DNA from 3 places in the Paenibacillus rhizovicinus genome. Region 1 is predicted to be linked to each of the others. Evidence: riboswitches for the same ligand, from Rfam matches in the RefSeq annotation. Region 1 holds a riboswitch; each other region holds the start of a gene.

Region 1 (9,595 bases):
CGCAAATACGGCGGCTCCGGCCTCGGCCTCGCGATCACGCAATCGATCGTGGAATCGCATGGCGGCTCCATAACCGCGCGAAGCAAGCTCGGGGAAGGCAGCATGTTCATCGTCAGGCTGCCTATCTAGTCCGGATAATTCAATAGCTCACAGAAAACCGGTCCCCTTGGGAGACCGGTTTTTGTTTTCGCCGAACTGCGCCTCCTGCTCACACAATTCAAACGCTTATCCCTGCAATTTGCTAACATTTCCTCGTTATGATGAAGAATATCATTGACATATGGAGAGGTGCATCCCCTTGCTACGCTGGTTAAAACGGAAAAGTCTCATGTTCAGCAGTTCGTTGATTCTATCGCTCGTATTTCTGCTGCTCATCGCCATCATGTCGTATCTCCTCTATGCTTCCCAGAAGGACGCCGCATTCGAGAAGTTCACCGAGATCGGCGACAAGCTTCGCGCCCAAGCGCAAGCGAATGTAAATCTCATAGAGCCGCTGGCAGAAGCGGTCGACGCCAATGGCACGCCGCCGGATAACGAGACGCAAATCCTGAAACGGCTGCTAGACGGAATGACGGATAAAGACATCATGACCAACGCTTATTATCTATCCGCGAGCTCCGCGTCCAAAGACGACGGCACTTACTTGCGGAACATGCTGGCCAGCGAAGCGATCAGCGCCGCAGGCATGAAGCCCGGTACCGAATACAACCCAGACGATGCGATGCTGAAAGCCTTTAACCGCGCGGTCGAAGGAAATCCCGCCCTTTCGGCTACTTACAAGGATGATTACGGCACCTGGATCTCGTACCTGGCACCGATCGTCGACGCTCAAGGCAAGCCGATCGCCGTGTTCGGGCTGGATTACGATTATGCGCAAGTTCAGGACCGGATGAATCTCATTCTGGCCAAAGCCGTCGGCGCCGGCCTGCTCGTCGCCCTTGCCGCGGTCGTGCTCGTCCTGCTGCTCGTTCGCATAGTCGTAAAGCCGCTTCGCTTGCTGGCGCAAACGGCGAAGATCGCCGCCCAAGGCGACTTGACGGTGGCCATGCCGGCATTCGGAGCGAACGAAATCGGCCAGGCGGCGAGCTCGTTCAGCGAGATGATCGCCAGCCTGCGCGCATTGACGGTGCATATCAAGCAAACTGCCGGCGAGGTCGCCTCGTCTTCCGGCAGTCTAAAGGAAACCGCCGGCCAAACGGCGCTCGCCACGAACGAAATCACGCAGGCCATTCAACAGGTGGCGGAAGGCACGCAAACGCAATTGGCAAGCACGGAAGAATGCCTCCGGGCGATGACCGAGATGGCGATCGGCATTCAGCGCATCGCGGAATCGTCTTCGTCGGTGTCGGAATTGGCAGCGGAAACGACGGAGCAAGCCATGAATGGCGAACGGGTTATTTTCCGCACCTTGGACCAGATGCGGACCATCGAGAATCAAGTCGTACAAGCGGCAGGAACGATGGAGGAGCTTAATGCGTCCAACGGCCAAATCGGAAACATCCTCTCGCACATAGCCGACGTTGCCAATCAGACCAACCTGCTTGCGCTGAACGCCTCCATCGAAGCTGCCAGAGCCGGCGAGCACGGCAAAGGCTTCGCCGTCGTCGCGCAGGAAATCCGCAAGCTGGCCGAGCGTTCCAAGCTCTCGTCGGAAGAGATCGCCGGCATTCTTCATGCCATCGGCTCCCGGGCCGAGGAGGTCAGCGCCGCGTTGACGTCGTCCGCCAGACAGGCGCGCATCGGCACCGAGCTGGCCGGTACTTCGGGCGAATCGTTCCGCGCGATTCTGGCATCGGTGAAGGAAGTATCGGAGCAAGTGCAGGAGGTATCCGCCGCTTCCGAGCAAATGTCTGCCTGCAGCGAACAGATTGCCGCATCGCTGGAAGAGTCTGAACGCATCGCCGAAGCGGCTTCCGGCCACTCGCAGCAGGTTGCCGCCGCATCGGAGGAACAGCTGGCTTCCGTAGAGGAAGTCGCAAGCGCGGCCGAGCAGCTGCGCTCGCTCGCCGGCGAACTGAACGAAGGCGTCAGCCGGTTCCGCGTATAACGGCGTACGGCGCGAGCACGCACGATTTTCATAGGAATGCTGCTTCGTTTTCACTATAATGAAGCTGAAGCATAGACAACCTTATACGCCGTTTACCTCTGCATGAACACATGAAATGGAGGAGCTCCTATGGCACAGAATCGACAGGTTTGCATTACGGGTACCGACCGCGGGATCGGGCTCGAATTGGTGAGAGGCTTGCTGCAAGCAGGCTGCACCGTGTACGCGGGCGGCATCGTCAGCCCGAATCCCGAGCTGGAACGGCTGAACGAACAGTTCCCGGGACAGCTTCATGCCTTCCTGCTGGACGTCGGCAGCGACGCCAGCGTACAGGAAGCCGCGGAGTGGATTCGCAGCCTTACGCCGGCGCTCGACATGCTGATCAACAACGCCGCACTGCTCGGGGACACGGAGAAGACGGTGGCGGACGAGCTCGATTTTAGCGAAATGCAGCGGGTCTACGACATCACGGCGCTCGGCGCCATTCGCATGGCCAACGCGCTGCTCGAACCGATCATGAACGGCGGCAAGCTGATCGTGAATATCACCTCGGAAGCCGGAAGCATCGGGAACAGCTATCGCGAGGCCTGGTTCGGCTACTGCATGGCCAAGGCCGCCCTGAACATGGGCTCGACCATCATCCATAACCGCATTCGCGGGGACGGCGGACGCGTGCTGCTGCTCCACCCCGGCTGGGTCAAGACATCGATGAGCGGCACGTGGAATGACTCCGGCACGCATACGCCGCAGCAATCGGCAGCCTTTATTCTGGGCCGGATCGAAGAGCGCCGTAGCGAGCTCCATGACCGGCCGCTATACCTCGAAGCGGATACCGGCAACGAGTTGCCATGGTGAGGAGCGTGCGACAATGAGCGAAATCAACGACAACTCGGAAGCTGCCGGCAGCAGGCAAGCCGGCGATAACGGACAAGCCAACAGGACAACGGGAAACGCCGGCCCGATTCAAGCGCTGCTGCTCGGCGACTTCACGGAAGCCCCTTGGCATCCGCTGGAGCCGGCGCGCGCCGAGATTCAGTCTATTCTAGCTCCTGAATTCCTATTGACCGCGACCGAAGATTACAACGTCTTGAACGAGCTGAACCAAGCGGAATACCCGTTATGCATCTCTTATACGGACTGCTGGAATCGCGCGCTGGCGCCGGAGCAGACCGCAGGCTTGCTTCGTTACGTGGCGGGCGGCGGCGGACTGCTCGTCATTCACAACGGCGTTTCCCTGCAAAGCAGCCCTGAGCTGGCACAGCTGATCGGCGCGCGTTTTACCGGCCATCCTCCTTATCAATCTCTTAACTATCATCCGGTTTACGGACACCATCTGCTGGACGGAGTCGAATCGTTCGCGCTGGACGAGGAGCCGTATCTGTTCGAGCTCGATTCGCTAGCTGCGCGGACGGAGTTCCTGACCTTCGAATTCGAAGGCGAGCGTTATCCTGCGGGATGGGAACGCGCCTACGGACTCGGCAAGCTCGTCTATTTGCAGCCTGGGCATCATGCCCCGTCGTTTAAGCCTGCATCGTATCAGCGGCTTGTGCGCAATTGCGCGCGTTGGGCGTCCGGACGTTAAGCGCGGCATCCGGTCTTTCGCCGGGTCTCCGCATGTACAGAGCCGGATCGGCATGTCATGCGCTTATTGCGCCTATACGAGCCGGCCAAGGATTGCGCGGCTGCGACACGATTCCCCTGCTCTCTGCATGCATAAAGCCCCCGTTCCCGCTCCTGCGAGTGGAAATGGGGGCTCTTTTTATCTGGTGCATGGCAATAGGCCACGAGAGGCGCGGTGGATCATTCAAGTGATCATTCACATTCAATGGATCATTCATATTCAATGGATCATTCACATTCAAATTCGGCGGACAGGAGATCCGTTATTCGCGCATTTCTGCCCCATTTTAGCTTTTGGCGGACTCGGGAGACGCTATACGCCTCAAATCATTACCGATCCAGGCCATCGCCGCCGGATAGCGGAACGCCCGGCCGCTTTGACTTGCCAATAGCCCCAAATCGCCATATTAGCGGATCCTGCGGCCGCGAACGGCGCGACTCAACTTCTTTCTATGCTCCTGCCGCCGCCGTCGTAACGACCACTGTCCGCGGGCCCGGCTCCCAATTGACCGCAATGCCCAGCAGCTTCCCGACATCGCCGATCGGCACGTACAAGCTGCCGTTCAGAATCGTTGGCCCATAAGTCAAAGCAACCTGTTTGCCGTCCTTCACGGCGAAGGCCGAATTCTCGGTAAGGGTGAAAGCGGCTTTCCCGTACGTAATCGTGGTTTGCTTATTCGGCGCGTCATAACTGACTTTCGCCCCGATCTCCTGCATGAGGAATCGCATCGGCACGAACATCCGGTCGTTCAGCGTCATCATGCTCGGCTGGAATTGCTTCGTCTTGCCGTCGATGATCAGGCCGGCCTCCGCTTTCACGAACGCGCCCGTCGGTCCCGTGGCCAGCGGCTTCGTCAGCTCTTCCGGCAGCCGGAACGCATAGAGCTTGCCTTCGGCCTGCACGATCAGCGTGCTGCCCGCGACCTGGAACGGGCCGTAATTCCGAGCTTGCGTCTGGAAGCGGAAAGCCGCTTTGCCCGTCGTCACGTTCAGCGCGTACACCTCGCCGTCCGTCTGACCGACGTACATGCCGGCATTCTTGAAATCCACCCGGCTTGCCGGATTGTCCAAGCCTTCATAGAACAGCGAAGACTGATCCACGAGCTTGCGGGCATGGAAGCCCAGGTTGTCGACGTTCTGGAAGAACACTTTGCCGTTGTAGGGGCCGGCTATGAAACTCCCGCCATCGGTCACGTACCTCGCAACAGCATCCGTGCCGTCGTTCAAGTTATACGAGAACAGTTTGTTGTCCTGCGTCAGAATATAAACGTCATTGCCGTCGACCGTCACGTATTTCGGAGCTTGGTACATCGCGGGCAGCGCCGTGCTGACCGCGACGAACGGCTTGCTGCCGGTTACTTTGCCCGTCTTGGCGCTGACGATATCGATCGTCGCCACATAGGCGGATTCGTCGGTATGCGGCCAGTCGTTATTGAAGTACAGCGTATCTCCGTCCGCCTTCAGCAGCTTGTCGTGGCTGCCCTCCAGCTTCCACAGCGTCTTGCCCGTCGCCTTGTCGATGGCATAGAACGTGTTCACCGTGATCGCGCCCGACTCGAAGGTGCCGACAAGCAGCATGCTGCCGAGAATGGTCATTCCGTTATGGCCGACCGCATCGCTCCCGGCTGTCCAATTCAATTTGCCAGTCGCCAAATTAATCGATGCCAGCCCGCTGTTCGATGACGCGTACAGCGTAGAGCCGTCCGCCTTGAGCGAGACGAGCTGCTTCTCTTTCGACTGATAGATGCGGGTGCCCGAGCCCGTCGACGGATTCACCTTATACACGCTGCCATCGGCGCTGCCCGCATAGACGAAGCTCCCGGCAATGACGGCCGAGCCCGGCAGCAGCTTGGCGCCGAACGACCACAGCGTCTTGCCGGAAGCGATGCTCCGCGCAACGAGTGCGCCGCTCTTGATGTAATAGAGATTGGTCTCGCCCACGGCGGGCGGATATTGGATGCGTTCCGTGCCGGAAGGGAGATCAAGCTCCGCGCTCCAGAGCGCCTTGGCCGTCGGTACTTTATTTTCGAAGCCGTAGTTCGTCTCCAGGCTGTAGCTCGGCTCGCTGCCGTATTGCGCGGAAGCCGTGCCTCCGGCCCCTAGCGATGCGGCGACCAGCCCGGCTGCAAGCACGCCGAGCAAGGAATGTTTAAATTTGCGCATAAGGATAAGCCTCCTTCGGAATTCGACTGCTGTCCACTCCTAGACGGGCAGCCGTTCCGAAAGGTTTCATCTCTTCCCGGGAAAATCCGGCTTCCAGCGTTCATGACAGCGCAAAGAAGCCAGCTTGAACCCCATCGGGAACAAGCCGGCTTCTGACCTTTGCAGCTCTCCTGCTTCTTAACCCCCGAACTTCTCCGCCGCGTCCACCGTATGCTTCAGCAGCGTCGCGATCGTTACCGGGCCGACGCCTGCCGGCACAGGCGTGATCGCGGAAGCATTCGCCATGCACGCCTCGTAATCTACATCGCCGACATTGCCGGGATTATATCCGGCGTCCAGCACGACGGCACCGGGCTTAATCCAGTCGCCCTGCACGAATTTCGGCTTGCCTACGGCAGCGACGACGATGTCCGCAAGACGGACGATGGAGGCGAGATCCTCCGTTCTGGAATGGCAGGTCGTCACCGTCGCGTCCGCGTTCAGCAGCATGGCGGAGACGGGCTTGCCGAGAATGGGACTTCTGCCGATGACGACGGCATGACGGCCCCGGATCGGAAGCTTGTAATGCGCCAATATCGCCATAATCGCCGCCGGCGTGCAGGATGGATAATCCGCGAAGCCGAAGGCGTTCTGCGCGAAGCCGAGCGTGGTCACGCCATCGACGTCCTTCTCGATCGCGATCGCCTCGAACGCCGCGCGCTCGTCGATCCCGTGCGGCACCGGATGCTGCAGCAGAATGCCGTGCACCGACTTGTCGTCGTTCAGTTTACGAATGGCGGCAATGAGCTCCTCCGTCGTCGTGCTCGCCGGCAGCTCCACGCGAATCGACGAGATGCCAAGCCGCTTGCACGCATTGCCTTTCATCCTGACGTACGTGGCGGAGGAAGGGTCCCCGCCGACCAGAATCGTAGCCAGACACGGCGTGATCCCCCGCTCCGCCAGCCTTGCGATGCGCGCTTCCAGCTGTTCCTTGATGCCGGCCGCGACCGCGTTTCCGTCCAAAATAAGCTTTTCCGCATGAGACATGTTCCATCATCCTTTCGGTTGTACGCTGCTAGAAAAACAGAAAGAGGCAAGGGAATATTGCTCCCTTACCTCTGCCCAGGCGTACGGCCGTATGAACGATGTGCTCCCCCGCGGTTCGCCGCGTTACGCCAGTCACACTCGCTATTGAATCGTTGGTAGTATTATACGCCAAGCCGTCCGTTCGGGCAACTGCCCGCCGTGCCTTGCGCTGCCCTCGCGCCGCTCCCTTACACCGTGAACGTCACCATTCGCGCATACGCATCCCGGTGCATGTATGCCTGTGCCAGCTCGGTTTTGTTCGATTGCAGGAACATGCGCACGAGCGAGCTGCTCGTCTGCGTGTCTTTCACGTACGGCGACAGGTAGACGGTGTCCGCCTTCGTCGTGCTGCGCATGTATTGCTCCAGCTGCAGCTCGTATTCAAGGTCCGTGGAATTGCGGATGCCCCGAATAACGGCTTTCACGTCGTTCGCGTTCACGTAATCCGCCACGATGCCCTCGAACGGCACGACGACCGTATTGCTCATATGCGCGATCGACAGCTGCACGAGCTCGGTGCGCTGCGCGATGTCGAAGTAATGCTTCTTGCTGCGGTTGTTCGCAATAATGACATGGACCTCGTCGAACAGGCTGCATGCCCGCTCAATGACCGAAATATGCCCCAGCGTGATGGGATCGAAGCTTCCCGCATAGACGACTTTCATCCCTGTTCCTCGCTCGGCACGACGGCATCGCGGATCTGCTCGAAGGTGAGCGGCGTGTAATCCCAATGCTCCACGCTGACGTTGAAGTAATTGACGCTCTCGTATTTCTGCCCATGGATATGCCCGTGCACGTTGACGTAAGGCATATGCTTGTTCATGTACATCGGCTCGTGCGAGAGGAAGAAGAAGTCCTTGTAGATGACCGGATGCTCGCTCACCTCGTCGAAGCCGACGTCCAGCCACCATTGGCGCGAGCGGCCCCGGTCGTGATTGCCGAGAATGAGATGCTTGTAGCCGTTGAGCCGCGATACGATGGCCGCCGTCTTGTCCCGGTTCAGAAACGAGAAATCGCCGAGATGAAACACCTTGTCGTCCTTGCCGACGACCGCATTCCATCGCTCGATCATCGTTTCGTTCATCTCGTCGACGTTCGAGAACGGCCGCGTTTCAAAATCGATAATATGCTTATGGCCGAAATGATGGTCGGATATGAAAAATACCTTTTGCAAGAGAGAACACGCTCCTTGGATGTACGCTGCCGCTAAGCTTCTGCTCGTACGTACGTTTCTACAGTACGTTACTCGCTGTCCGTAATGGTCGCCAGCAAATCCGCGCGCAGCGGAGTGAACGTTTCGACGACGACCGTATCTTCCAGCGCCGTCACCTCATGCACCGCGTCGCCGGGAATGACGAACTGCTCTCCCGCTTCGGCCACCGAGAATTCACCGTTCATCTCCAGCTGCAGCCTGCCGCTGACGACGTACGACAGCTGCTCGTGCGGATGCGAATGCGCTTTTCCGATCGCGCCGGACTTCATCGTTACCATCATGCTCATGATCGTCTTGCCCGGCTTGAAAATCTTCCGTTCGACGCCGGGACCCGACGTATGCCATTCCTCAAAACGCGGCATTATGCCCCACCTCCTGGTATAAGTAACACTTTCGATACATGGCCCGGCTGCTTCAGCAGCGTCTCGAACCAGCGGCCGCCTTCCTCAAGCGGCGCTTCGATCACGCCCTCGGCAAGCCCGATGCGTCCTTCTTCGATCCACTTGAGCGCCGTCCGGAAGTTCGTGGCGGAGTAGGCAAAAGCGCCCGTCATCGTCACTTCGTTCCGAATCGCGATATTGATCGGCAGCGTCGATTCTTCCTCGTGCAGCCCCGTGAACACGGTGCGTCCGCCGCCTTTGCAGGCAAGCACGCACTGCTTGCGCGTCGCGCCCGAGCCAACCGCGTCGATGGCGGCGTTAACGCCCGCTCCGCCGGTCAGCCGTTTCACTTCTTCCAGCGTATCGACGCCTGCTCCCGGACAGACGATATGCCTCGCGCCGAGCTTGGAGGCGATCTGCAATCGGTCCGCGTTCATGTCGACGGCGATCACGTCCTGCACGCCATGCTGGCGCACCGCTTGCAGCGCGAGCAGCCCGATCGGTCCCATGCCGACGATCAGCACCGTATCCGACGGTTTGAGCGCCGCCAGCTCCGCCGCGCGGATCGCGCAGGCGGCAGGCTCCGTCATGGCCGCTTGCTGCAGCGTGATCGAATCCGGCACGGCGTATACGAACGCCGCCGGGATCTTGACATACTCCGCGTTGCTGCCGGGCAGCGCGGCGGACAACAGCTTACGAGAGGCGCACAGCTGCTGCCTGCCTGTCGCGCAAGGTTCGCATTGTCCGCAAGTCACCAGCGGATTAGCCGTGACGCGCTGGCCGATCCGCCAGCGGCCCTCCGCTTCGGCCCGGCTGCCGATCTCCGCAATCGTGCCGGAGAACTCGTGGCCGAAGATAAGCGGCGGCTTGCGGAGCGAGTTCCGCCCTAAATATCCGCTGAGCTCCGATCCGCAAATCCCGGAGTACGCGACGCGGATCAGAATCTCGTCTTCGCCGGGTACGGGCTTGTCCGTTTCCCTGATGGCCATTTCTTGCGGTCCTTCATAGATGAGCGCCTGCATGTAATGATCTCCCCTCGACGATTCGATTCGTGCGGTTCGGTTCATTTGTGCATGATCCCTGTTGGCTTCAAACCCATATTGTGCA
Region 2 (9,595 bases), 2.3 Mb from region 1:
CGATCGTCGATGGTTTGCACCAGGCTTTGCTGCGCGGGGTGGAAGTCGCAGCCGTAATTCCGGCAGACGGCGAAATCCCGGAAGCATTGGCGAAGCTTGCTGTCTTCGGCAATTTCACGTTAGCAGGCCTCGCCGGAATCGGAGATGACGGGGAGCGGCATAACGTCTGGGTCCACTCCAAACTCATGCTTGTCGACGGTCATTGGGGCACCGTCGGATCGTGCAATCTTCATCGTTATTCACTGTTCGGCAATAGCGAGATGAACGCGGCCTTCTGGCATCGCGAAACGGCGCACGCCATGTTGTCCAGCCTGTTCGAAGAACATCTCGGCAGCGACATTACCGGCATGGATGACCGGGCTGCGCTTCAGCTCTTCGCGAAGATCGCCAGAACCAATCGCCTGCGCCTTGATCAGGGCGACAACGGCTGGCAGGGGCTTGCCTTCAGTCTGCTTCTGCCGCCGTATCACGATTGAACGTTATGATGATTATCCATGGATTGAACCGCCATATCTCTGAATCTATCGCCGAAGCCGCGTATTTCGCGGCTTTTTGTTTTGTGATATGGTAGGTTTATCTAGCAGCTGGGACTTTGTCCCAAACGATGCTGCCATATTCCGGGGAGCTGATACCAATCGCAAGTCCAGTCCAACATAAAATGTATACCATGTGCATGGTTCAAGACGGAAACAACGTGCTGCTGATCAACCGCCCGGACAAGAAAGGCTTTCCGGGATACATAGCTCCGGGCGGAAAGGTGGATTTTCCCGAAAGCATCGTAAACGGCGCGATAAGGGAAGTGCAAGAAGAGACCGGACTCATCGTGAAGGATATCGTCTACAAAGGATTGGATGAGTTTTGCGAGCCGGATCAAGGATTGCGCTATATGGTGTTTAATTATCTAGCGACTTCCTTCGAGGGAGAATTGTTGGCGCACCCGCCTGAAGGAGAGTTGATCTGGGTCGACAAAGCGAAGGCGCTCGAATTGCCGATGCAGGATTGGTTTAAACGGCGGTTTCCGTTGTTCTTCGAGCCGGGCACGTTCGAATTGAGCTTCGTATGGAAGGAAGAGACGGATGAAACCGTCGCCGCAACGATCAAATACTATGAGCGCGGCCTTCGCGAGGCCAGCTTGAAATAGGAGGAATCGTCATGCTGACTTTCATTACGGAGCTTCCGACCGACTTTCCCATAGGCGGGGTACACTGCGTGCCTGTCCTCGATAACGGCAATATGATGATGGTTTGGGACAAGGACGAGCAGGTCCTGACGACCATCGGCGGGCGAATTGAAGCAGATGAATCCCTGGAGGAAGCCTTGGACCGCGAGGTCATGGAAGAAGCGGGCATCGAGCTTACCGGCCGCCGTATCCCGTTTGCCAGCTGGTTCTGGGCATCCACGGAGGGTTATACCGTATATTATTTATCCGAGGTGAAGCGATTCAGCGAAATGCCCGCCGGATTCGAGAAGACGGGCTATGTGATCATGAATTTCGAAACCGCGATCGCTATGATTACGGCCATCGAGGGAAGAAGCGAGCGGATCGAGATTATACGACGGGCGGGAGTCTTGTCGGGCATGCTGGCTCAAGATGAGAACGGCGAACGGTAACGAGCTAGAGGTTGGCAGCCGGTTCGCTTTGTTCGCGCAGCGTGCGATAGATTCCAGCCCGCTCGGATAATTCCTCGTGCGTTCCTCGGTCGGTCAATCGGCCTTCGTCCAGTACGATAATCTCGTCCGATGCCCGCGCAAGGCTTAGGCGATGCGTGATGAAGATGATAGACATGCCGCTTGGATGCCGGGCGAAATGATTCAGGATGCGGCGTTCGGTTCCCTGATCCAGCGCCGAGGTAGCTTCATCCAAGATGAGGATCTTCGGCTTGCGGAGCAAGGCGCGGGCGATGCTGATCCGCTGCCGTTCGCCGCCCGAAATTTGCAGCGCCTGCTCCCCGACGCGCGTCTGCAAGCCGTCCGGAAGCCGGGCAATCCAATCGGCCAAGTCGGCAGCCTCGACTGCTTCCAGAATCGCATCCGGTGTCGCATGTTCGTATCCGTACGCGATATTGTCCATAATCGTGCCGCTTCGCAGCATAATGTCCTGCGTTACGCACAGCACGGAGCTTCGCAGCCAAGCGTAATCGATTGCGGAGAGCGGAATGCCGTTGATTCGAATGCTGCCGGATGCCGGTGATCGCAAACCTAGCAGCAGGTCGGCTAACGTCGACTTGCCTGACCCCCGGTGTCCGACGATGGAGAGCAGCATCCCCGGATCGACCCGGAAGCTGACTTGATCCAGTACGTTCCGTTGTCCATGGGAGAACGATACTTCGTTCGCCTCTAGCGTCAGCGGGCCCGAAGGAACGATTCCCTTCCGCACCGGAGGCACCGGGAAAGCAATGCCGTTCAGGCGTTCGACGGCAGGCGCTAATTTCAATGCTTCGATCGATTTATCGATCAAGGAGGCCCCGAACGGCCTCAGCCAGTTGTAAACGGCGATGAAGGCAACCAAGGATCCGATCGTAATCGAGCCGTTAAGCACGAACGCCCCGCCCGCTGCATACATCGCGACGAGCGCGACGGCATTCAAGGCGGCATGGAGCAAATGAACGCGGTAATCGGTCATCATGCCGTGACGGGTATGCGTCCATTCTTCGTGCAAGCAGGCCCGGATATCCCGGAGCGCGTCGCTTTCCCGCCCGGCTGCTTTAATAAAGGCAGCGCCGGAGACGAGCTCCCGAACGTTCTCCGAAACATTGGAGCGATGGCGGGCCGATACAGCCGCTTTCCGTTTCACTTGACGGCCAAGCCTTGACATGAAAACAGCTTGCACGGCCCAGATAAGCAGCACGATCATACCGAGCAGAGGCTGCAATGATAACAGAATGATCGACCCGACAATGACGGTCACGACATGAAACAAGGTAAATCCGAGCTGACCGTTCACCATATTCGTGATATAACGGGTATCGTCAAGCACGCGAGTGAGCAGATCGCCGGTGCGATTGCCGTTAGATTTGCTCGTTATTTCGCGGCATTTCGCAGAATATAGGAAAAACTTGGGATTCCTAGCAGGGGTTCGGCATCCACGATTCGAATAAGGTTTACGAAGAGAACGGAGGGGTTGAACTGGCGATCAAAGCAATCTTCTTTGATTTATTCGAAACGCTGATCACCGAATTCGCGGACGGGCGAAGAATGTCGAATCGCAAGCATGATTACGAGAAGCTGCTTGGGCTGACGCACGAACAATTCAGAAGAGAATGGACACTGCGCCAGGACCGGCGGATGAACGGAGCATTCGCGTCGTTCCCGGACGTGCTCCGGGATATCGTCGTATCCAACCGGTCGAGCGTCAATGAAGAGGCGATCGAAGAATTATTTCAAGCCCGGCTTGAGGAGAAACGGCTTCCTTTTCGCCAAATCCGTCCCGATATCATCGAGCTGCTTGAAACCGTGCAGGGCATGGGGTTGAAAGTCGGATTGATCAGCAATTGCACGTCCGAAGAAGTGGGAGCTTGGCAAGATTCGGAGCTGGCTCCATACTTCGACGACTGCGTATTCTCCTTCGAGGTCCATTGCAGCAAGCCGGATGCCGCGATATACGCGCTGGCTTGCAGCCGGCTCGAAGTCCTGCCGGAAGAATCCGTATTCGTGGGAGACGGCGGGTCAAACGAGCTGGAAGGCGCTCGACGGGCGGGGCTTCATGCGTGTCATGCCTTCTGGTTTAACACGTATATCGGGAGCGAATTCGTGAAGCTGGCATCGCCGAGCGAAGTCTTGAATGTCTTGCGTGCATGCGTAATCAAGGCAAACTGAGGCTTGCAAAGCCATACGCCAATGCGCTATACTTTCGCTAATCCATCCCGCAATTGAAGGAGATCTCGCCATGCAGACGATTATGCGCAATCCGCTTCATCATCACAAGCAGCGTTAGCACGCCTGTTCATATACAGGGCGGGCTAACGCGTTTCGCGTTGGCCTCCCTGCGGCATACGAACGCGCAGGACCAAGAGGTCCTGCGCGTTTTTTTTATTATTTTCAAACGAAGAAAGGATCGGATGAGGATGCAAAACGTGAAAGGAACCTATGATTATTTCGGCCGGGAGCAGGCCATTCGCAAGCAGGTGCAGCAAACGCTGCAGGAGGTTTTCGAGCTGTATGATTTCGACGGCATGGAATCGACGATTCTGAACGAGCTCGATCTGTTGACTTCGAAGTACGCGGGAGGAGAAGAGATTCTGAAGGAAATGTACCAATTGACCGATCAAGGCAGCCGAAGCCTCGGTCTGCGGTATGATCTGACCATTCCGTTCGCGAAAGTGATGGCGCTCAATTCGGGAATCGAGCTTCCGTTCAAGCGCTACGAGATCGGCAAAGTGTTTCGGGACGGTCCCGTGAAACGCGGGCGGCTGCGCGAATTCATGCAATGCGACGCGGATGTCGTCGGCATTCAAGGTCCACAAGCCGAAGCCGAGCTCATGCAGCTGGCTGCGGAAGTATTCGAACGTTTGGAAATTCCGGTTCGGCTCAAGTGGAACAACCGCCGGTTCCTTGGGGAAGTGCTGGAAGCGATCGGGATTCAGCCGGGCATGATGCTCACCGTGATGCTGACGCTCGATAAAGCAGCGAAAATCGGCATCGAGGGAGTAAGGGAGGAGCTCCTGTCCAAAGGCGCGGACGCCGACACCGCGAATGAACTCATCGCCCTCGTCGATCGCGCAAATCCGACTTTCGGGGAGGTTGCAAGCCGATACGGCTTGACGGCGTCGCCCGGAGCGCTCGAAGCGGCGGCGCTTCAGGACCTGATCCAGAAGCTGGGGCTCGATTCGATATGCGAATTCGATCCGTTTCTGTCGCGCGGACTTTCGTTCTACACGGGCACGGTGTACGAATTGTTCGATGCAACGGGAGGCTTCGCTTCCAGCTTGAGCGGCGGAGGCCGGTACGATGCTGTAATCGGGCAGTTGATCGGGAAGGATGAGATTCCTTATCCGACGGTCGGCATTTCGTTCGGCATGGAATCGATCATGGAACTGCTCCGTGATCGGCCGCAGCGGACGGATCGCCGGATCGTCATGGTTATCCCGATCGGCGATACCATTCCCCAAGCGCTTAGAGCCGCAGGCGAACTGCGAAGCAATGGCATCCGCACGCGAGTGGAGACGGCGGGGCGCAAGTTAAAGAAATCGCTGGCGGGCGCTTCGTCTAAAGGCATCCGGTATGTGATTCTGATCGGCGAGAGCGAAGCTGCGGCGAACTGCCTGCGATTGAAGGATATGAACGGGATGACGGAGTCGGTCGTGAGCATGGAAGAAGCGGTTCGGCTGCTTCGGCAAAGCCTGTAATGGGCTCGCATACGAATATCGGCATGCAAACGCGCAGAACGAAGAGGTTATGCGCGTCTTGCCGATATGGTTCGAATCGTTCGGTTGAGCGGAACTATACTTGCTTGTTAAGGTTACCAGCTTGATAGAATGGATAATCGATGATTCCTTGAACGCGTTCGACGAAGCGTTGATCGGTGAGCGATTCAACGAAGTATAATCCGATGTCCAATGAAGTTCCGGCGCCGCCGGACATGAAAATATCGCCGTCCCTCACAATCCGCTCTTGGATTACTTCCGCGCAATACGGACGTAAGAGCTCGTAGGCGGATGGATTCGTTGTTGCCCGCTTTCCAATCAAGAAACCTGCCGCACCGAACAAGAGAGAACCCGTGCAGACAGAAACCTTATAGTTTACGTCTCGCGCGGTTTGGATCCAAGCGATGAACGCTGGATCATGCCGCAATGTTCTTGTTGCCATGCCGCCGGGAATGAAGACAACGTCGTATTGGGATAAATCCGGATAGACATGATGAATCTGAACGGTCATGCCGCGATCGTCCGTGATGAACTCCTTATTGGAGCAAAAGTCCCAAGTTAGATCTTCTACTTTTCCTAGAACGCGTATCCAGGCGACAACCTCATAGAACCCTGCAAAATCCATCGTCGTCATTTGATCGAACATCACGTAAGCCAATTTCATCTTCCCATACCGCCTCTCATCGTAGTGGAAAACAAAAAAAGCACCTGATCTGGAATCAGCTGCTTTGCCCAGGCGAACGGCATATGAGATATGTGCTCCCTCGTGGTACTCCACGTTTCGCCAGTTACACATACCGGAACTTCTTATTTCACTTGTATCAGAAAATTTTAATCATTACAATGATGAAATATGATCGCTATGACAAAAAAACATTAACGGAGGTGCGCCAATCGGTGAAAATCGGGAATCACGAGACGCGGCTGGCAACGTTCGCAGGCGGCTGTTTCTGGTGCATGGTCAAGCCGTTCGATGAATGGCCGGGAATAGAATCGGTCGTTGCCGGCTATACGGGCGGACACACGGAGAATCCCACCTATGCGGAAGTCGGCAGCGAAACGACAGGCCATTACGAGGCGGTGCAAATCGCTTATCAGCCGGCGATCTTCCCGTATGAACGGCTCCTGGACATCTATTGGCAGCAGATCGATCCGACGGACGACGGCGGACAGTTTCAAGACCGCGGCCATTCTTACCGAACGGCGATTTTCGTGCATGACGAACAGCAGCGCGCGCAGGCGGAAGCTTCCAAGCTCGAGCTGCGGAAGAGCGGGCGCTTCAAGCGTCCGATCGTCACGGAGATTCTGAACGCAGGGACGTTCTATCCGGCGGAAGACGAGCATCAGGACTATTATAAGACGCACCGCAGAAACTACAATTTGTACGTGGAAGGCTCGGGAAGAGAAGCATTCGCCAATCGAAGCTGGCGCGGCGAGAAAGATAAAGCTGCGTTGCAGCGCCGATTGACCGAGCTGCAGTTCAAGGTGACGCAGCTGAACGAGGACGAACCGGCCTTCGAGAACGAGTATTGGAACAACGCGCACGAAGGGATTTACGCCGATGTCGTAAATGGCGACGCGCTGTTCAGCACGATCGACCAATTCAATTCCGGCACGGGGTGGCCCAGTTTCAGCAAACCGATCGAAGAAGGCATCGTCCGCAAGGAAGCCGAATTCAGCGGAGGCCAAGTACGAACGATCCTTCGCGCCCGTTTATCGGGTTCGTATTTGGGGCCGTTCATTCAAGACGTTCCATCCGGGACGATGCCGTATTACCGGGTCAATTCCGCATCACTGCGCTTCATTCCGCTTGAGCGGCTGGATGCGGAAGGATACGGGCGGTTTGCGCAAGGATTTGGCGGGAAAGCATGAAGCCGTTGGATCGGTCGCGGTTCGTGCGAAAAGCTTATTCTTCGTAGATCATTTTGCGCGTCATGCCGCCGTCGATCACGAGATTCGTACCCGTTACGAAATCATTGGCCGGATCGGTCAAATAGAGGCAGGCTCTGGCGATATCGTCAGGCTTGCCTACGCGCTGAGCGGGATGCTGAGCATGATCGACGGGCTTCAAGGCATCGTAATCGCCGGTTTCGATCCAACCCGGACTGATGGCATTGACCTGAACGCGGTCCGGTCCGAGCGACACCGCAAGCGCATGGGTCAGCGCCAGAATGCCGCCCTTCGAAGCGGCATAGGCTTCGGAATTCGGCTCGGACATGATGGCCCGAGTAGAGGCGATATTCACGATCGCGCCGCCGCCTCCGGAGCGCATGAGCTTGGCGACTTCCCGTGCGCACAGAAACGTGCCGCGCAAATTCGTATGTATCACATAATCCCACTCGTCGACCGTAAGGTCGTATACGGATTTCCAGGCGCCGAGTCCGGCGTTATTGATCAGCACGTCAAGCTGGCCGACGGTTTGCTGCAGCCAGGCGAAACAGGCTTCAATCGCGGACGGATCGCTTAGGTCCAGCGTGCGGGTTATGACTTCACGGCCTAGTCCGCGCACAACACCGGCAGTCTCTTCCAGCGCGCCGGCATTCCGGTCAACGAGGATGGTTGTCGCGCCTTGCCCGGCATAAGCGAGCGCAAGCCCTTTGCCGATTCCGGCTGCAGCCCCAGTAATCATGACATAACGATTCTCGAAACGCATTATGGCTCGCTCCTTTGGTTTGGAATCTTCGTAATTGCAGCTACTCAAACAGATATACCTTTGCCGGGCTCAAAAGTCAAATGGACAATCACCTATCAAGTCCCGGCGCGAGGTTCAATGAGCTCGCAGCAGCTTAACAAGAGAGGTGGGAGATCGAATGACGGCTGCTCCAATCTTCCGGTTTGAGCGAACGGAATGGAAACTCGAAGAAGAGGCATTAGCCATCGAACCGGCCGTGAATGAAGCGAATGTATACTATGTCCTTACTTCCGGGGGCGGTTTGGTACGTATTCATACTGCCGATCGCTCTCAGACTGTCGTATATACGATTCGTGAAGACGAACTCGATATCTCGAGTCACGTCTCCATTATTCTCTCGCCGCTGAACGACTTTGCTGCGGTCACGCAAACGTACGGCCGGCATGGCGTCGTTATCGATTTGCGCAATCCGAGAGTCAGCATGGCGATCGAACGAGACGACTACCACTCCGAGCAGTCTATTTTCCCGGCGGCATTCTTCGTCGATCAGAGACGGACGCTGTTCATTCATGGGACGAAATGGAATCGGCTGGAACTATCCGATCCATCGGACGGGAAGCTCTTAACGGAGCGGCTTATTCTTGAAAATCGGATGGACGAGGAAACTTTCGTCCGCGCCGAGCATGATTTGGATTATTTTCACGGTCAGCTGCTCGTGTCGCCGGATCAGCGCTGGGTCGCCGACAACGGCTGGGAGTGGCATCCTGCGGGTTCTGTAGTCAGTTGGAATCTCGCAAGCTGGCTCGGCGGCAATCCTTATGAATCCGAAGACGGTCCGAGCCGACGAACGCTCTGGTGGGGGAAATACGAGTGGAATGACGCCATGTGTTGGATCGATGCGCATGCGATCGGTATCGCCGGGCAATTGGATGAGGGCATTTTCGATAAGGAAGATGAACCGGCGTTATACTTCGAACGGCATTTCAGAAGTTACGATGTGCGGGATGGCAAGCTTCTGCAAGCCTTCAAGATTCAGGAAGGGCAAATGTTTTATGACGACAACTGTTTGTTTACATGCTCGGAAGCAGACGGATTCATCGTCTACGATATGACAGGCAACCTACGATATCACGACAAGTCGATGCGCGTCTCCAAGTATCAGTCTGTCTCGAAGACGTTCGCGGGCGTACGCGGTAATACGCTTACGATGTATACGCGCGTTCAAGAGGTGCAATGATGGAAGGATTAGACTGGCATCGTCAGTCTGCATGCACGCGCATCCACGCGCAATCGAATGGAGGAAGGAATTCTTGCAAGACACCGTGAAAAAAATTCAGATCGGACAAATCAATGCCATCAATCGATATCCCATTAAATCGCTCGCCGGAGAGTCGTTGACGAGCTGCGCAATCGAACCGTACGGCTTGCTGGGCGACCGCTGGGGCGCCTTTTACGATGAGACCAAGGAAGGTTGGTCCCGCTTCGTCACGGCACGGAATATTCCGGCGATGATGTCCTATCAAGCGAAATTCATGGATGGCGATATTCGCGTAACGTCACCGGATGGGCGGGAATTCGGCTGGGACGGGCAGCTGCTCGG
Region 3 (9,595 bases), 570 kb from region 1:
CCGCGCGTTTTCAGCGAATTGATCGCCGATATGGCCGAACCGCCCGTTGCCAGCATCGGGTCGACGACGATCAGCAGCCGTTCCGTCGCGTCCGCAGGCAGGTTAACATAGTATTCTACGGGCTGCAGCGTCTCAGGGTTGCGGAACAGGCCGATATGGCCGACTTTCGCGGCCGGAATCAGCTTCAGCATCCCTTCGACCATGCCGAGGCCCGCGCGCAGGATCGGAATCAGCCCCAGCATGCGGCCGGAAATCACCTTGCTCGGCGCTTCAACGATCGGAGTCTTCACGTTAACCGTCTCAAGCGGTAAATCACGCGTAATCTCGTAGGCCATCATCGTCGCGATTTCGTCCACGAGTTCGCGAAAATCCTTTGTCTTCGTCTCTTTATCACGAATATACGTCAGCTTATGCTGAATAAGCGGATGGTCACAGATTGTAAGAGTGCCCATTAGTTCAACCTCCCGAAAATCTTCTTCAACTGAATAGTATAGCATTCGGCGCTTCATTGTGCACATCCGTACGGCAACGAAAAAACCCTACTCCAAAGTATGCCCGAACGCGCCGATTTCTTGCAATTGAAGAATGCGCATGCATGGCTAACGCCAATTGGGCCGATGCACCGGTCAACGAGCGTTAATCGCCGCCTCCCCCGCCGCAGGAGGAACCGCAGGATGAGCCTCCCCCGCAGGAAGAACCGCTGTCTCCTCCCCCGTCGCTTCCGCTGCAGGAGGATCCGTCCCCTCCGTTTCCGTCCGTACCGTTGTCGCCGCTGCAGGCATAAGTACCGCTGCATCCGCTGTTGTTGTTGTTCTCTCTCGGCTCTTCCTCTGGCTGATAGGCATCCATCTGCGACTGGAAGTTTTCTTCGGGACCCCACGAAGAGTAGAAGAACGCCCCCGACATTATTCCCGTCATGAGCATCGTCGAGGACAGATCGCCATCGTTATCGGTCTGCGGGGCGCTTCGCGAGGAAGCCAGGCTCCGGCCGCGTTCGATCAAGTAATCGACGGTCGCCGCCAAGTCGGGAAACAACGCGGCCGCGCCCGTATTGAAACGTCTGCCGCGCAGCTCCTCCGCGCTGCCGGTCGCAAGCTCATGCATCAGTTCGCGCGGCATCGGCGTCCGATAGAAGGAGCCCCACAACCGCGCGCTTCCGAACACGGGCAGAAACAGCTCGCCGTACACCCAATCGAACCACGCGCGCGCGCCTCGATCCGGCTGTGCATCCGCCGTATGCGGCGCGTGATGGATAAGGCTTCCGCAAAACTGCCTGCAGAACTGTTCGTATTCCCGCGTGAACATGAGCATTTCATGCCAGACATCGTCGACCTGGGCGCTGTACATCGGCACGCCGCGAAGCACGCCGCATAAGAGAAAATACCGCTTCAGCTCGAACCAGCGCCACTGCCATTCGCCTTCCCGCATGCTCGGCGCAAGACGAAGCACCCGATCCTTGACGCGCGCCTCGAAATCCGGCGTCAAAGCCTCCTCCAAGCGCTCTGCCGCAGGCCGCACGGGATGTCCGGCCGGAACGCCGAGGCATTCGGGAGGCGCAGGGAGCAGCGCAGCGGGACGGCTGATGCGCGGACCGCCTCTTCCTCCGCGCTGCGATGGACTGCCGTTCCTGGACTTCATCAGGTTCGACAAAACGAAGAAGGTGATGATAACGATCATTGCCATAAAGAAAAACATGCGGCCTCACCGCCTTCCGAAATATGTACCTCCATCATAGCATGCGCCTTGCAGGCGGCATGCGGTTTTTGAGGAAAAATTAACGTTTGATTGTCAAAAAAAAGCATCCCTTACCGGCAGGCCGGCGCATTTCGCGCCAACTGGCCGGGAAAGGGATGCCTGTGCCTCCCGGAACGAAATGCCTTTCGGTCCATAGGAGACGCGTTCGAAGGGGCGCTTTAGCTGCGCAGAAGAAGCCTGTTCATGTAATCCACCGTAAACTTGACGCCTTGCTGGCCAAGCTCTCCCGTCCATGTGTTGGAATGCGGCTCGATGCTCAGTCCGCCTTGGTAGCCCACGCCGTACAGCACGGCCATGAACGTTCCCCAGTCGGTCTGGTCAAGGCCGGCCGGCGGATCGTCGAAGCGTTTGCCGTTCACGATGACGGAGCCTTTGATGTGCACGTGCAGGAAGCGATGTCCCCAGTCCGTCATCTCTTGCAAATAATCCTGTCCCGCATAACGGGCATGGGACGGATCGAACTTAATGCCGAGCTCCGGCAGATGGCCGTGAATGAGTTTCCACGCCGTCCCGTCGACGATAAAGCTGTTCCAATGGCAGTTGTAGGTCGCGATGCGGACTCCGCGCTCTTGTCCATATTCGAGCAGAAGCTCGAAATAAGCGATAGCAGATTGCACGTTCTCGAAGTAAGAACGCTCTTCGATATAGTTGGCGCCGCATACGAATACCGGACAGCCCAGCTCTTGGCAGGCGTCGATCAGCGTATAAGACGCTTGCAGTTCTTCCTCGACGATGCTGCCGTCCTTGGCAATCCGGTCCGGGCCCCAGCGGCCGATGGATCCCACGGCGACGCCGGTGCGGGCGCTGGCTGCTTTCAGTTCGGGAACGACCGCGGCGAAGTCGCCTGCCGGCGTGCCGACGTTAATGCAAAACTCCAAGAATTCCAATCCGAGTCCAGCGGCGTAATCGAAGCTTTCCGCCTTCGGTTCGGCAATGATGCCCAGTTTCATGTTCGATTCTCCTCCACGATCCATAGTGTGCATATTCAATAATCAGCCGATGGACGGCCGATTGTTAAAGGATTCGACGAAATACGGCAATCACCTGCCGATTATCCGTCACAATCGTTACGACATCATCACGAGAAACAGAACGAGAAGCAGAACGAGAGGCAGAACGAGAGGCAGAACGAGAGGCAGAACGAGAGGCAGAACGAGAGGCAGAACGAGAGGCAGAACGAGAGGCAGAACGAGAGCAAGAAAAAGCCACCGGCCTGCTGCGCGGGGCAGCGGCCGATGGCTTTCATTGGGATGTTCGCGTTCCGCGCAGCGCCGGGAAATAGGCTGGCTGCAGCACGAAGGGCGATTAGTATGCGATGCCCGGGTACAGCGGGTATTGCGATACAAGGTCGCTGACCATGCCGCGCGCTTTGTTCAGCACGGCTTCGTCTTTCGGGTTCTTCAGCGTCATCGCGATGACTTCCGCGATCGTCTTCATCGCCTCTACGCCCATGCCGCGGGATGTTGCCGCCGGCGTACCGATACGGATGCCGCTCGTGATGAACGGGCTCGTAGGATCGAACGGGATAGCGTTTTTGTTAACGGTGATTTGAACGGAATCCAATACATGCTCCGCGTCTTTCCCCGTGATGTTCAGATTGCGCAGGTCGATCAGCATGAGGTGGTTGTCCGTGCCGCCGGATACGATGTTGATGCCTTGCGCGATCAGCGCTTCAGCCAGCGCTTGCGCGTTGTCGATCACGTTCTTGCCGTATTCCTTGAACGAAGGCTGAAGCGCTTCGCCGAAAGCCACCGCTTTGGCAGCGATGATGTGCATCAGCGGGCCGCCTTGGGAGCCCGGGAATACAGCTTTGTCGATCGCCTGCGCCCATGCTTTGCGGCACAGGATCATGCCGCCGCGCGGTCCGCGGAGCGTTTTGTGCGTCGTCGTCGTAACGAAGTGCGCATGCGGCACCGGGCTCGGGTGAAGACCCGCCGCGACCAGACCCGCGATATGCGCCATGTCGACGAAGAGCAGCGCGCCTACGTCGTTCGCGATTTTGCCGAGCTCTTCGAAATCGATGATGCGCGGGTAAGCGGACGCGCCTGCAACGATCATGCGCGGACGGTGCTTGAACGCCAGCTTGCGGACTTCCGCATAATCGATCGTGAACGTATCTTCGCTAACGCCGTAAGGAACGAAATTGTAAAGGAGGCCGGATGCGTTAACCGGGCTGCCGTGCGTCAAGTGGCCGCCGTGCGCAAGGTTCATGCCCAGCACCGTGTCGCCAGGGTTCAACGCAGCCAAGTAAACCGCCATGTTCGCTTGCGCGCCGGAATGCGGCTGTACGTTCGCGTGCTCGGCGCCGAACAGTTCCTTCGCACGGTTGCGTGCGATATCTTCCGCGATATCCACGTGCTCGCAGCCGCCATAGTAACGTTTGCCCGGGTAGCCTTCCGCGTATTTGTTCGTCAGAACGGAGCCCATTGCTTCAAGAACCGCTTCGGACACGATGTTCTCGGATGCGATCAGCTCGATGTTGTCGCGCTGGCGCTGCAGCTCCAGGCCCATTGCTTTCAGAATTTCAGGATCTTGCTTACGTAGGTTTTCCATGATTGTATATCCTCCTAAAGTTTATTTAACGCAGTTCCGTGCGAAGCGTTTACGTACTAGTCAACATACGGCATCGAAAACCTGCGCTTATTCAAAATGGTTAGTCGCAATTGCCGTTCGCGGCATCCGCCTTCGAATCGAGGGCATAGACCGCGCGTTCGCCGCCGATCAGCTTCGGACGCGTGAACGCCATCGTCAGATGAGCCGACCCGATGGACCGGATCGACGGCCGCACGGGGACGGCCACGCGCTTCAAATGCATGCCGATAAACGTATCGCCGATATCGATGCCGGCATGCGCCTGCACCGTTTCGACAAGACAAGCATCCGACAGCGCACGGAACGCATGCGCCGCCATGGAGCCGCCGGCCTTGCGCACGGGGACGGCCGAGACGAGCTCGAGCCCGTACCGTTCCGCCGCCTCCCGTTCGATAACGAGTGCCCGGTTCAAATGCTCGCAGCATTGAAACACGGGATAAAACCCAACGTCGCGCCGGACCGCTTCGATGCCGGCATAAATCGCCTCCGCCGTCTCCGGCGTGCCGGATGTGCCGATCCGCTCGCCCAGCACCTCGCTCGTGGAGACGCCGATGACGAGCAGCTGTCCTTGACGCAAGCTTGCGGCTTCCGCCAACTCGCGGACTACCGTCTCCACGTCCTTAGCCAGCTGCGCCGAATTCCATGCCGTTCCCGTTTCGCTCACGGTATCCGCTCCTTATTCCGCGTGAACCGGCTGCGCGTATTTCGCTTCGATCCGCTGCACCTTGCTCAAGCGGCCGACATGGCGCTCGCCGTTCGAAAACGGCGTTTCCAGCCAGATGCGAATGATTTCCTGCGCGATGCCGGGTCCGATGACGCGTTCGCCCATGGCCAGCACGTTCGTGTCGTTATGATCCCGCGTCGCTTGCGCCGAGAACATGTCATGCACGAGCGCGCAGCGGATGCCGGTCACTTTGTTGGCCGCGATCGACATGCCGATGCCGGTGCCGCAAATGAGAATGCCGCGATCCGCTTTCCCTTCCGCGACAAGCTCACATACCGGAAGCGCATAATCCGGATAGTCGACGGACTGCTCGCAGTCACAGCCGACGTCCTCGACTTCATGGCCGAGCGATTGAATGAAGGGGACGACGATTTCTTTCAGGCTGTAGCCCCCATGGTCTGCTCCGATGGCGATTTTCATACTTGCCTATACCTCCCATTTGAAACCGCGCGATGGCGGAAATTGTCGATTCACAATGGTCTTAGTATACCTGATTTCGCCGGAAAAGACGAAAAAAGAGCGAGCATGCTTACGCACGCTGCTCTTTGCCCAGGCGACCGGCCGTATGATCCGATGCTCCACCGTGGTTGGACCCACTTTCGTCGCCAGTTACATCGGAAACCGTCTTTAATTGCTTTTATCATACCGGATCGCGCCGGCAAAATCAATGGAATTAAGAAGAAACGGCTGACGCCCGCTAAGCGGCGCAGCAAGCTTCTCCCCCGCATAAGGCTCGCCGTTATTTGCGATGCTGCAGGCGGTCGAGCAGCTTGCGAAGAGCCGCTTCGATCTCGGCCGCGCTGTCTTCGTAAATCTGCAGCGAGCCGCCGAAAGGGTCAGCAATATCGAAGCTCGGAATGGCAGCTTCCAGCTCCAGCAGCCTGCCGCGTTCCTCTTCCGTCAATTGTCCGCCGAGCGCCTGCTTCATCTGGAAATCCGTGTAGAGGCTTTCCAACTCCGCAATGCGCCGCTCGCCTTCTTCGTCGCGATGGGCATACTCCAGCAGCGTATACGTCTTGTCCACGGCGCTCGGAAAGCGCTGCAGCAGATTGCCTTTATGGCCGGCGGTCATCGTCAATATGAGATCGGCCCAAGTCACGGAGCCGTTATCGAGCGCCGTGGAGCCGTTGTTGTGCTGAATGCTGCGGCGCCGAAGCACGGACTGCGCATTCGCCGAGACCGGCAGACCGTCGACGGTCGATACGCCGGCCGAACGCACTTCCAAGGCCATGCCGCGTTCCTGCGCCATCGCCCGGAGCATCGCTTCCGCCATCGGCGAGCGGCAGGTATTGCCTGTACATACGAACAAGATCCGTTTCATGCGAAAAACCTCCTAGGGTGATGATCAAGATACGGTGTCAGAATATTATAAGCAGCCCGAACGTAAATAAAATGACGCCGCCAATGGCTTCTCCATATTCGCCGAAGCTGGATCTGACCTTGCGGCCGATCATGAGCCCGGCGATGGACATGCATCCGCCGGCCACCCCGAATAGCAGCACCGCGAGCAGCATATCCACGGCGAACATGCCAAGCGACAGCCCGACCGAGAAGGAGTCGATGCTGACGCTGAGCGCGAAGATCAGCATGCCCCAAGCGCTGCGGTGGTTAATGGACGTCACCGCGTCGCCTCGGAGCGAGCTATAGATCATATGGCCGCCGAGCAGCAGGAGCAGCCCGCCCGCAACCGAAGTCGCCACGCCGCCTAGCAGCGAGCCGACGTATTGTCCGGTGAAAATCCCCATAATCGGCATCAGGATATGAAAAAGCGCGATCAATGCGCTCAATTTGAAAATATCCAATAGCCGAATGCCCTTAAGCCCGATGCCCACGCCCAGCGAAAAAGCGTCCATCCCGAGCGCCAACGCGATAATAACCAGCGTTAGCAGCTGTCCGGCATGCATGCCTGCCTCCACCATCCGATCCACTCCCTGTCCATCATCTCATCCAAGCATATGCGGACAAGATGGGAAAGATGACCAACGGGCGGGATGGCGGGGCGGGAGTGGGTGCGTGAGCGCGTGCTGGTTGAGCGTGCCGCGTTAACTTGCTGTGTGAGCGGACTGCGAATGCGGACTGCGAATGCGGACTGCGAATGCGGACTGCGAATGCGGACTGCGAATGCGGACTGCGAATGCGGACTGCGTGAGCTTGTGCCGCGTGAGCTTGCTGCGAGAGCATGCCGCGTGAGCTCGCTGCAAGAGCATGCTGCGAGAGCATGCCGCGTGAGCTCGCTGCAAGAGCATGCTGTGAGAGCGTGTGCTGCGTGAATGCGGCGCACGCGCGGCGGGTTCTGCCGCCGCGCTAGACGTGGACGACCGCGTGGCCGGCAGCCTTGGCCAGGCGGTTCATGAGCGCGTGCCCGATGCCTTGCTCGGGGCACGTCTCGGCCCAGATGCGCTGCACGCCCTGCGCATCGAACTCGCGCAGCGAGGCGTACAAGCCGTGCGCGGCGGTATCGAGCCGCGCCAGGCTGCCGACGACGAGCACGCAGTCGGCGTCGTACCGAGCGGCATGCTCGGCAAAGGCGAGCACGCCCGTCCGCTCGCCGCTCTCCCGCGCCGCGCGGACGGCCGCCCCGATCCAGGCGGCGACCGCGTCCGGCTCGCCTTTGACCAGCTGCATATGCCCTTGCGGCGCATAATGCGCGTATTTCATGCCGGGCGAGCGCGGAGCCTGCCCGGCCGCCGCGTCTTCCGCGGCCTCGGGCGCGGCGACGGCGTCATAGACGACCGCCGCGCCGGCATCCTCCAGCGCTTCGGCGGTTACTCCGCCCGGGCGCAGAATGCGTACCGTACCGCCGTCGACCACCTCGACGACGGTAGATTCCAAGCCGACGCCCGCGGCGCCGCCGTCGACGATGCCGTCGATGCGTCCGTTCAGGTCGCCCTCCACGTGGGCCGCCAGCGTCGGGCTCGGGCGGCCCGAACGGTTCGCGCTCGGCGCGGCAAGCGGGCAGCCCGATTGCGCGATCAGCGCCAGCGCGACGGGATGCGCGGGCATCCGCACCGCGACCGTATCCAGGCCGGCGGTGACGCGCGGCGACACGGCGCCCGGCCTGACCGGCAGCACGATCGTGAGCGGCCCCGGCCAGAAGCGGTCCATTAGCCGGCCGGCCAACGCCCCGGCGCCTTCCCCTTCGAGCGGCAGCGTCAACGCTTCAAGCTGCTCCCGCTCCGCGATATGGACGATAAGCGGATTGTCCGAGGGCCTGCCCTTGGCCTCGAAAATCCGTTCCACCGCCTCCGTGCGGCGCGCGTCGGCGCCAAGCCCGTATACGGTCTCCGTCGGAAAAGCGACGGTGCCTCCCGCTTTCAACAGCTCCGCCGCCGCCTTCAATTGCTCTCGATCCGGCGCATGACCGTCCACGCGCCAGTGGTTTGTATTTCGTATAGGTAGGTTCAATTTCTCGTCTCCGGATTCTGCAAGAATAGCTTCTTTTTATTTCTATTATACCATACGCGTCCCCGCGCGAAACAAAACCGCGTTTGCTCGCAGCAGCGCAGGTTTTGCGGGCGCCGGCTCTGCCTGCGGTAGCATTATAGAGAAAAACGAGTCTCCCGCCCTCTTGTATGCGTTTCAATTGCCTCCCCGCGCCCGCTGCGGCCCTGAAGCGCCTTTGACTTCGGGAATATGGCGCGTTATGCTTCTAAAGCTATTTTATATGTCATCAGAGACATATACGGAAATTAGGAGGCACTCATTCATGCAAGATTCAGTTCCAAACAAGCAAGTCCGCATCTTGCCGATCATGATTGCCATCTTCTTCGGCAGTTTCGTCTCGGTGCTCAATGTCAGCACGATCAACATCGCGATTCCGGTGCTTACGGAACGTTTTCACACAGAGCTCAGCACGACGCAGTGGACCTTGACGGGCTTTATGCTCGCCATGGGCACCTTTGCTCCGATAACGGGCTATTTCGGGGAACGGTTCAGCTACAAGCGGCTTTTCCTGTTCGCCATGTCCGGTTTTACGATTGCCAGCATCTGCTGCGCGCTCGCTTGGAACGTGGAATCGCTTATCGCGTTCCGCATCCTGCAAGGGGCGTTTACCGGCATGATTTCGCCGATCACGATGGCAATCGTGTACCAGATCATCCCGCGCGAGAAAATCGCCATGGCGATTTCGCTCTGGGCGGCCTCGTCCATGCTGGCTCCGGCTATCGGCCCCACGTACAGCGGCTGGCTTCTCGACAACGTCTCGTGGCACTGGCTGTTCTGGCTGAACGTACCTATTGCCGTCGTCGGCATCATCCTGATCAGCATCTACATTCCGTACTACCGGCTCAACGTGCCGAAGAAATTCGATCTCATCGGCTTCGTGACGGTCATCGTCAGCAGTTCCACGCTGCTCGTCGCCTTGTCCCACGGAAACGAATGGGGCTGGGGATCGGCGCAGACGCTCTCGCTGTTCATCACCGGCATCGTGTTCCTGGGGCTGTTCATCTGGCGCGAGCTGGCGACGGATGCGCCGCTGCTTAATCTGCGCGTGCTGAAAATCAGCCGGTACAGCGTTGCGCTGCT

The links. A riboswitch is a leader RNA that binds a small molecule or an ion and turns the genes downstream of it on or off. The one in region 1 is predicted to bind ZMP and ZTP.
Region 2: another riboswitch for ZMP and ZTP. It lies ahead of GZH47_RS30725 (DJ-1/PfpI family protein); the one in region 1 lies ahead of GZH47_RS20570 (bifunctional 5,10-methylenetetrahydrofolate dehydrogenase/5,10-methenyltetrahydrofolate cyclohydrolase).
Region 3: another riboswitch for ZMP and ZTP. It lies ahead of rpiB (ribose 5-phosphate isomerase B); the one in region 1 lies ahead of GZH47_RS20570 (bifunctional 5,10-methylenetetrahydrofolate dehydrogenase/5,10-methenyltetrahydrofolate cyclohydrolase).

What each region holds. Positions count from the first base shown of each region.
Region 1 is NZ_CP048286.1:4,585,777-4,595,371, reverse strand. Features, by position in the region: gene GZH47_RS20595 (sensor histidine kinase) at 1-129, shown strand, start outside; gene GZH47_RS20590 (methyl-accepting chemotaxis protein) at 329-2,047, shown strand; gene GZH47_RS20585 (SDR family NAD(P)-dependent oxidoreductase) at 2,177-2,902, shown strand; gene GZH47_RS20580 (ThuA domain-containing protein) at 2,916-3,629, shown strand; gene GZH47_RS20575 (outer membrane protein assembly factor BamB family protein) at 4,118-5,830, opposite strand; gene GZH47_RS20570 (bifunctional 5,10-methylenetetrahydrofolate dehydrogenase/5,10-methenyltetrahydrofolate cyclohydrolase) at 6,008-6,856, opposite strand; ZMP/ZTP riboswitch at 6,923-7,001, opposite strand; gene coaD (pantetheine-phosphate adenylyltransferase) at 7,084-7,560, opposite strand; gene GZH47_RS20560 (phosphoesterase) at 7,557-8,069, opposite strand; gene GZH47_RS20555 (cupin domain-containing protein) at 8,138-8,470, opposite strand; gene GZH47_RS20550 (zinc-dependent alcohol dehydrogenase) at 8,470-9,555, opposite strand.
Region 2 is NZ_CP048286.1:6,891,157-6,900,751, forward strand. Features, by position in the region: gene GZH47_RS30695 (phospholipase D-like domain-containing protein) at 1-476, shown strand, start outside; gene GZH47_RS30700 (8-oxo-dGTP diphosphatase) at 674-1,141, shown strand; gene GZH47_RS30705 (NUDIX hydrolase) at 1,153-1,611, shown strand; gene GZH47_RS30710 (ABC transporter ATP-binding protein) at 1,616-3,025, opposite strand; gene GZH47_RS30715 (HAD family hydrolase) at 3,142-3,816, shown strand; gene GZH47_RS30720 (histidine--tRNA ligase) at 4,065-5,345, shown strand; gene GZH47_RS30725 (DJ-1/PfpI family protein) at 5,440-6,027, opposite strand; ZMP/ZTP riboswitch at 6,087-6,165, opposite strand; gene msrA (peptide-methionine (S)-S-oxide reductase MsrA) at 6,261-7,235, shown strand; gene GZH47_RS30735 (SDR family NAD(P)-dependent oxidoreductase) at 7,270-8,016, opposite strand; gene GZH47_RS30740 (hypothetical protein) at 8,174-9,232, shown strand; gene GZH47_RS30745 (MOSC domain-containing protein) at 9,306-9,595, shown strand, end outside.
Region 3 is NZ_CP048286.1:4,014,188-4,023,782, reverse strand. Features, by position in the region: gene upp (uracil phosphoribosyltransferase) at 1-452, opposite strand, end outside; gene GZH47_RS18080 (glycine-rich domain-containing protein) at 637-1,695, opposite strand; gene GZH47_RS18075 (sugar phosphate isomerase/epimerase family protein) at 1,914-2,705, opposite strand; gene GZH47_RS18070 (serine hydroxymethyltransferase) at 3,061-4,308, opposite strand; gene GZH47_RS18065 (TIGR01440 family protein) at 4,409-5,011, opposite strand; gene rpiB (ribose 5-phosphate isomerase B) at 5,024-5,491, opposite strand; ZMP/ZTP riboswitch at 5,612-5,694, opposite strand; gene GZH47_RS18055 (low molecular weight protein arginine phosphatase) at 5,811-6,392, opposite strand; gene GZH47_RS18050 (manganese efflux pump MntP) at 6,430-6,990, opposite strand; gene GZH47_RS18045 (L-threonylcarbamoyladenylate synthase) at 7,376-8,476, opposite strand; gene GZH47_RS18040 (MDR family MFS transporter) at 8,778-9,595, shown strand, end outside.